Regions from separate parts of the Telluria sp. RB2R28 genome, predicted to be linked through region 2. Evidence: riboswitches for the same ligand, from Rfam matches in the RefSeq annotation. Region 2 holds a riboswitch; the other holds the start of a gene.
What was found. Region 2 has a riboswitch for thiamine pyrophosphate ahead of AC56LV_RS09310 (TonB-dependent siderophore receptor). Riboswitches for the same ligand answer to the same signal wherever they lie in the genome.
Positions count from the first base shown of each region.

Region 1 (4,375 bases), on a different contig from region 2:
CCTGTTCTCCTTTAGCCGCCACCGATGGCGCGCACGATATCGACCCGGTCCTGCGCCTGCAGGCGGCGCGTGGGCCACTGCTGGCGTGGCACCACCTCGCGGTTCACGGCCAGCGCCATCCCCTGCCCGCTCAGGTCCAGCTGCTTGAGCAGCCCGGCGAGCGTCTGGCCCGGCGGCACGCCGCACGGCGCGCCATTGACTTCGATGGACGTCATTCAGACCTCCCGGTACAGCCGGGCGCCGTCGCGCACGAACTCGATCGCTTTTTCCTGCATCCCCTGCTGCAGGGCCGTCTCGCCCTGCACGCCATTGGCAGCGGCGTAGGCGCGTACTTCCTGCGTGATCTTCATCGAGCAGAAATGCGGGCCGCACATCGAGCAGAAATGGGCCACCTTGGCCGAATCCTTGGGCAGCGTCTCGTCGTGGAATTCGCGCGCCTTGTCGGGATCGAGCCCCAGGTTGAACTGGTCGTCCCAGCGAAACTCGAAGCGTGCCTTGGACAGCGCGTTGTCGCGCAGCTGCGCGCCCGGATGCCCCTTGGCCAGGTCGGCCGCGTGGGCGGCGATTTTATAGGTGATGATGCCGTCCTTGACGTCCTGTTTGTCGGGCAGGCCCAGGTGCTCCTTGGGCGTCACGTAGCACAGCATCGCCGTGCCATACCAGCCGATCGTGGCCGCGCCGATGCCGGACGTGATGTGGTCGTAGCCGGGCGCGATATCGGTCGTGAGCGGCCCGAGCGTGTAGAACGGCGCTTCATGGCACTGCTCGAGCTGCAGGTCCATGTTTTCCTTGATCAGGTGCAGCGGCACGTGGCCAGGGCCTTCGATGATCGTCTGCACATCGTGCTTCCACGCGATCTGCGTGAGTTCGCCCAGCGTTTTCAGTTCGGCCAGCTGCGCTTCGTCATTGGCGTCGTAGATCGAGCCGGGGCGCAGGCCATCGCCCAGGCTGAACGTCACGTCGTACGCCTTCATGATGGTGCAGATGTCCTCGAAGTGGGTATACAGGAACGATTCGCGGTGGTGCGCCAGGCACCACTTGGCCATGATCGAGCCGCCGCGCGAGACGATGCCCGTCAGGCGATTGGCCGTCATCGGCACGTAGCGCAGCAGCACGCCGGCATGGATCGTGAAGTAGTCGACGCCCTGCTCGGCCTGTTCGATCAGCGTGTCGCGGAAAATCTCCCAGGTCAGGTCCTCGGCCTTGCCATTGACCTTTTCCAGCGCCTGGTAGATCGGCACCGTGCCGATCGGGACCGGGCTGTTACGGAGAATCCATTCGCGCGTTTCGTGGATGTGCTTGCCGGTGGACAGGTCCATCACCGTGTCGGCGCCCCAGCGGATCGCCCACGTCATCTTTTCGACTTCCTCGCCAATCGACGAGGTCACTGCCGAATTGCCGATATTGGCATTGACCTTGACCAGGAAATTGCGGCCGATGATCATCGGCTCGATTTCGGGGTGGTTGATATTGAGCGGGATGACGGCGCGCCCGCGCGCGACTTCGGAGCGCACGAATTCCGGCGTGATCTCGGCCGGGATGCTGGCGCCGAACGACTGCCCAGGATGCTGGCGCCCCATCAGGTCGGCGACCCGCTTGCCCATCGGGCCGGACGCATGCAGCGACGCGATGTACTCCTTGCGCTGCATGTTTTCGCGCAGCGCGATGAATTCCATTTCAGGCGTAATGATGCCCTGACGCGCGTAGTGCATCTGCGTGACGTTCGCGCCGCTCTTGGCGCGGCGCGGCGCGCGCTGCAGGTCGAAGCGCAGCGCGGTCAAGGCCGGATCGTTCAGCCGCTGCTGACCATACTGCGATGATGGCCCGGCCAGTTGCTCGGTATCGCCGCGCCCATCGATCCACGGTTGGCGCATTGGCGCCAGGCCGCTGCGGATATCGATTGCGGTGGCGGGTTCGGTGTATGGCCCCGACGTGTCGTAGACGAACAGCGGCGGATTGGGTTCGCCGCCAAAGCTGTCGGACGTGGCCGACTGGCTGATCGCGCGCATCGGCACGCGGATATCGGGCCGGCTGCCTTCGATGTAGACCTTGCGGGAGTTTGGTAGCGATGCGATAGCTGCCTGGTCCACCGTGGCGGTGGCGGCGTCGAACAATTGCGAAGACTTCGGAGGTGCGTTCATGTGGCTCCCTTGCGTGCATGAGAGCCAGCAAAGGAGTTACCGGGTGCGGCAAGGTCGAGCGCAAGACTGCGCACGGCCGCACGAATCGGCTGCTTCCCTTCGCTGGCATTATCCAGATCAGGTTCGGAGGGTATTTCTCACCCACGCATCGTTGTAAAAGCAACGACGCGCAGGACCCCTAGCGTTTGCTGCCAGTGATGGCAGCGGGTGGATTATAGCCGAACAAATATTGAATGGGCATCATGGTTACAACATCGGCGGCTCGGCCGGCAACGGCAGCACATGCAAGGCGCCGTCGATGAAACGCACTTCGACGAACGGCGTCTGCGCCGGCTCGACCGCACGGCGCACCGTCGGCCCGCCCTGCACGGCCACCTCGAGCTGCACGCTGGGCCTGTCGACCGCCACATCGAACGAATCCGCACGCGAAATCGTCAGGTCGGTACTCACGTTCGGCCGGTCATAGACCTGCTTGCCGTCGACCCGCACGCTGACCGTATTGTCTTGAAAGCCCTCGCCCAACCTCACGCGTAACGTCATCGCTTGCCTCGCCTTTCCATTGACTGCAACAGGTTTGCCGGACAAGCCGCATACAGAGCAGGCTTGTCCGGAACAGAGTAACGCCAGCACGGCCAGCCCAAGTGTCCGGCGTATCCCCCGCGCTCCAGCATGGGTCATGCCTTACGGTGCGGCCGCGCCCCCGGCCCGGTCGCGCCGGTCGCCGCAGGACCGCCCTGAACGGTGGCCAGCAAAGTAAGCAACTCGCCCTGGGACACCGGATCGAGTACCTTGGCCTGGGCGACGCTCGAGAGCAATGCGGCGCTCTCGTCGAGACGCGCTGCGCGCACGAACAGCGGCTTGCCCTCGCCCGCGTTCACTGTCTTGAACGCGCGGGCGGCATTGACGCCCTTGACCATGCGCACATAGGCGGCCATCGGATGCGCGCCGAAGCGGTCGAGGACCTCGTCAAAGGCAGCGTTACCCGAGCGCAGCGTGGTGTTGTCCGACCCCTGCAGATACAACAGCGCGCCCTGGTCTTCGCCCATGAACAGGTCGGCCAGCACATTGTCGTCAGTACTGACCGGATAGCGCACGTGCACCGTCAGGATATCGGACAGCACTTGCGATCCGTCGAGCGCCGCATACGCGGCCCGCACCCGGTACTGGCCCGGCTGGCCAAAATAGAAGCCATCCTTGCCATAGCCGATATAGGCGCTGTCCTGGACCGGGTTGTCCACCCCGAGCATCGTCTGGCGTTCGCCCACCAGGTGGTCGATCATCGGCTCGTAGCCGCAGAGCCGGCCGCCAGGTTGTTCGATCATGATCTTCACCAGCCCATAGTTCGGATGCAGCCAGGTATGGGCGCGGCGCCCGCGCGTGTCAGTGGCGCGTAGCTTGAGCCCAAGCACCACCGGCTCGCCAAGCGCGAAGCTGCGCTGGTGGGTCGATATATCGAGCACCAGGCCGGATTCGTCCGAGATCGGATCGGCCATCACGTCGCGGCCAAGCGAGGCGCCACTCGTGAAGCTGTTGCCGCCCATGATGACGTCGTTGCGGAAACCGTGGCGCAGGTGGATCAGCTCTTCGTCGTCGAAGCGGAAGTCGAAGCTGCTCCAGAAGCCGGGCGCGTTGCCATTCGGGTAGTACCACGGGTAGTTCATCCACGACAGCGCTTCGGGACGGTTCGGCTTGGGTGGATTGGCATACGATTTCTGCCACGAGTGCATCAGGTTGAAGCAATGCCCCAGTTCGTGCACGTAGGTGTAGAGCTGCAGCCGGTGTTGCTCGGCCGTGGCACCGCCGATTCCGGCATGAAACACGGCGCAGCCCTGGCGCTGCTTGCCCTGCTGGTCGAACATGATGCCGTACAGGCCCGTGCCCAGGTCATGCTGCTGCGCCACCAGCTGCCATACGCACCACTGCTGCAGGTCGCCCCACAGGGAAAAATGCTGCTGCATCGACGCGTGCAGCTCGGCATTGCTCCAGGTGGCATTGGCCCCGGCCGCGCCGACATCGATGACATTGTTGCCGGCGGTGGGCACCATGCCGATGCCCGCTTCGCCAAAGGCGCTGACCACGTTGACCGTGCGGGCGCTGCCGCCCGAAGGCAGCGCGCCCGTGTTGTAACTCGTAAAGGGCGTCGTCGTCACGTCGGACACGCTGTCGGTTTCGATGCGCACCGTGCGGAAATGCAGTGACGAGAATGAGCAATGGTAGGAAGCGCCCGGCGTATT
Region 1 is NZ_JCASIK010000005.1:90,432-94,806, reverse strand. Features, by position in the region: gene thiS (sulfur carrier protein ThiS) at 12-215, opposite strand; gene thiC (phosphomethylpyrimidine synthase ThiC) at 216-2,141, opposite strand; TPP riboswitch at 2,219-2,331, opposite strand; gene AC56LV_RS18635 (hypothetical protein) at 2,388-2,681, opposite strand; gene AC56LV_RS18630 (hypothetical protein) at 2,816-4,375, opposite strand, start outside.
Region 1: linked by a shared signal. The riboswitch ahead of thiC (phosphomethylpyrimidine synthase ThiC) and the one ahead of AC56LV_RS09310 (TonB-dependent siderophore receptor) in region 2 are both predicted to bind thiamine pyrophosphate.

Region 2 (4,375 bases):
CGTGTTCTGGTTGACCGTCTCCATCGGGGCGATGCCGCCGTATTGCAGGCCATGGCTGATCGAGCCGTAGACGCGCCAGTCCGGCGCCGGCGCATACACGAGCGCCACGTTCGGCAGTGCGAACGAGTCTTTCGATTTAACGCGTGCCTGGTCGATTTCTTCCAGCGCATCGAGCTTGAGCTGGACGTAGCGCACACCGGCGTGCAGCGTCCAGTCCGGTGACAGGGTCAGGATGTCCTGCACGAACAGCGAACGCTCTTCCGTCGCGCGGCGTTCCATCACCGGACCGGTCACGCGGCTGCTGTCCACCGGCGGCACGATCTGGTTCTGCCAGATATTGCTCGAGCCGACGTAGTCGTAGACGTATTCGCCGAAGCTGTCGTGGCGTTCGGCGTAAGCGCTGCCGATCGTCAACGCGTGGCGCACCGCGCCCGTGTCGAAGCGGCCCTGTAGCATCGCTTGCGCGCCCCATGGTGTCTTGCGCTCGCCGGTGCTCTGGAAGTCATACACGTCATAGTCGCCATTGGAGCAGTAGCCCGGATAGTAGCCGTCGCCCTCGTTGCTGCAGCCGTACGGGAACGCGGTGAAGTCGTCGCGCTTGAACCAGTGCTTGTTGGCGTTGACGGTCGCGGTCCAGGTGTCGCTGATGCGGTACTCGAAGCGCAGGCCAAGGTTGCTGCTGTCGGTGTCGACGGGGCGCGTCCATGGCTGGTCGTTGAGCAGCGTTTTCGCCGAGATCCCGGTGGGCAGGACTTCGTTGCGCAGCAGCTGGTAGCCGGGGGCGGTGACCTGCGCCTTGTGCTGGTGGTCGACGTCGATCTGGAACAGCGCATCGGGCGACATCTGCCAGTCGAAGGCGGCCGAGATGAACTGGCGCTCGCCGTCGGCGCCGCGCACATACGATTTCAGGTCTTCGGCAGCGGCATTGATGCGGTAGCCGAAACGGCGGTCGGCGAAGCGTCCGCCCAGGTCGACCGCGCCGTACACGGTGCCGCGTTCGCGCACTTCGACGGTGGCCGAGCGCAGCGGCGCATTGGTCGGGCGCTTGGTGACGAAGTTGAGCATGCCGCCGGGCGCCGCGACGCCGGCCTGAAGGCCCGCCAGGCCGCGCAGGACTTCGATGCGCTCCTTGTTCTCGAGCGGGATCTGCGTGTCGCCCGAGATCGCGATCATGTCCTTGCGGTAGCTGGTCGCGTTGTCCAGCGTGAAGCCGCGCACCGAGAATTGTTCGGCGTAGCCGATGGCATTGTAGGCGTCGCCGATCGAGGCATCGTAGCGGCTCGCATCGCTGACGCTGCGGATCGACAGGTCCTGCATCTGGCCCTGGCCGATCGAGGTAATCGACGCCGGCGCGTCGAGCAGCTGCGTTTCGGCGAAGCCGCCGACGCTGGCGCGGTCGAGCGCGATCCATTTGCTGCTGGTGACGACGACCGAGGGGATGGCGTCCTGCGCAAATGCAGCAGGCGTGACAACGAAGGCCTGCACGATGGCGCAGGCAAGGACTGGGTGCTTCAGAGTGAAGGTCATGGTGTGCTCGTGTTTGCGCGCCACGAAGGCGCGCCGCTTTGAAATCAAGCCGGAGCCAACGTGGGGGAAGGGCAAACGAACGGGAGGGCTGCTTTGCGCTTTCCTTCGCTGGCATTATCCAGATCAGGTACGAAGGGTATGTCTCACCCGGAACAACGTTCCAGGACCCCTAGCGAAGGCGCGAGTGTAGCACGGCGCTTGACCGCCGTGGTGAATCTGGCAAGCGTCGTGGCCGTGTCAGGCTTGTGCGATGGTGCGGGCGTTGGTGACGGCGGCGGGCGACGGGACCGACGCCATGCAGCGCAGCAGCGCGCTGTGGGCGGCTTCGGCAATCGCGCGCCATTGTTCGCGGCGCTGGGCGGCGCGCTTGCGGTGCTTCGATGGCATGTCGGCCAGTGGCTTGAGGTAGAACGGCAGCGTGATCTGGTAGTGGCGCGCATCGTATTCGGCGCCGCCGAGAATGCGCCAGAAGCCATCGTAGCCGCTCTCGAAGGTCGCGTGCTGGTCTGCTTGGTAGGCTGGATGCGCGGTGGCGCGCAGCGCGAGCACGCGGTCGATGCCCAGCGCCTGCGCCGCGCCCTGCAGGGCGGCAAACGCAAAGAAGCTGGGCGAGTTGTTCGGGAAGGCGCGTTCGAACGCATCGAAGGCCGGGCCGGCATTGCGCCACAGGCCGGCGTTGTGGGTCACCAGCGGCACGCTCGCCACCGGAAGCGCGAGCTGCGCACCGTCGGTCCAGGTCCAGGACAGGCGGTGCAACACTGCGTCATTGGCGAGCAGCGTCAAGGTCAACCCATTCTGCAAATCGTCGCGCTGCGCCGTGCGCAGTTGCAGCGCGAAGTGCCCATGCTCGCCATCGTGCTGCCACAGTATCAGGCCGGCGCTGCCATGCACCGCATCCCGGTACGTCCGGTTGAAGGTCGTCTCCTCGAAGCGGGCGTGGGAATCGAGGGACTGGTGCGCGCGCCAGTGGCGCAGGGCGTGCCAGCGTTGGGTCAATCGCGCGATGATCATGGGCGCTCCATTGGACAGAAAGTGATGGTCGAACTTTATTAAATTAGTTCCTCAGTGCAATTATGTTCCCGATTGCCAACGTGTGCTTGGAGAAAGTGTAATGATTCGTCAGGAACCAACAGGATTGGGGGCAGTCGCCCTGCTAACGAGGTTCATCCCCCTGGACGGCGTTGCTCAATAGCCACAATCGGTCCATGTCTGTGGCGCGCCACGCTTGTCGCGTCACGTTGACCGCCGCGAATACCCGCTTGCCATCGGGAGCAGGTCATAATGGCGGCACTTATTTATCAGCACGAAAGAACATCCATGACGCACAACCAGCCGCCAGAAGGCGCCCTCGCGCAGGGCCCTGTGACCGGGAAAGAATCTGTCGAAGATGGCGTGTCAGCAGCAAGCACCGCTGCGGACATGGCGCAGTCCCGCAGCATGCACCGCACGGCGTCCAGTCGCGTCGTCGGCCAGGCATCGCGCGCTGCGCCAGCCAGGACGGCCAAGGGCAAGGACAAGGACAGCACGGGCAGTCCGCAAAGGCCGAACGCCAGCCAGGTCTCGGCATGGAAGAAAGAAAACAAGGCCTCGATTGCAGAAACGGCCAAGCATTTCAACCTGCCGCCAACGATCGCCAAACGGTGGTGCGCCGTCGCCTGAAGACAGGCAAAGTCCGCATGGCCGGCGTACCGTGCTTCCCGGCCTTCCTGTTCGGTCTACCATGACTTTTCTCCATCAACAGGAAAAACAATCATGGTGCATCCCTACGAACTGTTTTACTGGCCGTCAATCCAGGGCCGCGGCGAATTCGTACGACTGGCGCTGGAAGAAGCGGGCGCCGATTACGTCGACGTGGCGCGCCGCGATGGCGGTGTCGATCTGCTGATGTCCGCGCTCGAAGTCGGCGACCATCCTTCCTTTGCCCCGCCATTCCTGAAAGCCGGTGAGCAGACCATCGGCCAGGTGGCCAACATCCTGCTGTACCTGGGCGAACAGCATGGCCTGGCGCCACGCACCGAACCTGGCCGGCTCTGGGTCCACCAGCTGCAATTGACGATCGCCGACCTGGTCACCGAGGCGCACGACACGCATCACCCGATCGCCTCGATGCTGTACTACGAAGACCAGAAACCCGAGGCCAAGCGCCGCGCGGCCGATTTTGTCGAGACGCGCATCCCCAAGTTCATGGCCTATTTTGCGCGGCTGCTGGCCAATCCCGAGCCGCGCGACTACCTGCTGGGCGAGCGCGTGAGTTACGCCGACCTGTCGCTGTTCCAGGTCATCGAAGGCTTGCGCTATGCATTCCCCAACGCGATGAAGAAGGTCGAGCAGGAGCATCCCGAGCTCACCGGCCTGCGCGACCGGGTGGCGGCGCGGCCGAAGATCGCGGCCTACCTGGCATCGCCGCGCCGCATTCCGTTCAACCAGGACGGCATCTTCCGCCGCTATCCCGAGCTGGACGCGTAAGCAGGTCAGTGCAGCGCGACCGTTGCGGTGGTCATGCCTCTCGCAGGCACGCCGTCGCGCCGGTCAAGCCACCCGGCCAGCGTCGTGAGCAGCAGGGCGCCCACGACCACCAGCGCGCCGATCCACGGCGTGGCCATCAGGCCGAGGTGCGCGACAATCAGGCCACCGCCCCAAGCGCCCAGCGCGATGCCGACATTGAAGGCAGCGATGTTCAAGCCGGACGCCACATCGACCGCCTGCGGCGCATCGCGTTCGGCGCGCCGCACCACATACACCTGCAGGCCCGGCACGTTACCGAAGGCGACTGCGCCCCAGGCCAGCACGGTGATCAGCACCAGCGGTTTGCTCGGTGCCGTAAAGGCCAGCACGAGCAGCACCAGCG
Region 2 is NZ_JCASIK010000002.1:382,640-387,014, reverse strand. Features, by position in the region: gene AC56LV_RS09310 (TonB-dependent siderophore receptor) at 1-1,527, opposite strand, end outside; TPP riboswitch at 1,611-1,708, opposite strand; gene AC56LV_RS09305 (DUF535 family protein) at 1,765-2,538, opposite strand; gene AC56LV_RS09300 (hypothetical protein) at 2,845-3,186, shown strand; gene AC56LV_RS09295 (glutathione S-transferase) at 3,280-3,993, shown strand; gene AC56LV_RS09290 (MFS transporter) at 3,999-4,375, opposite strand, start outside.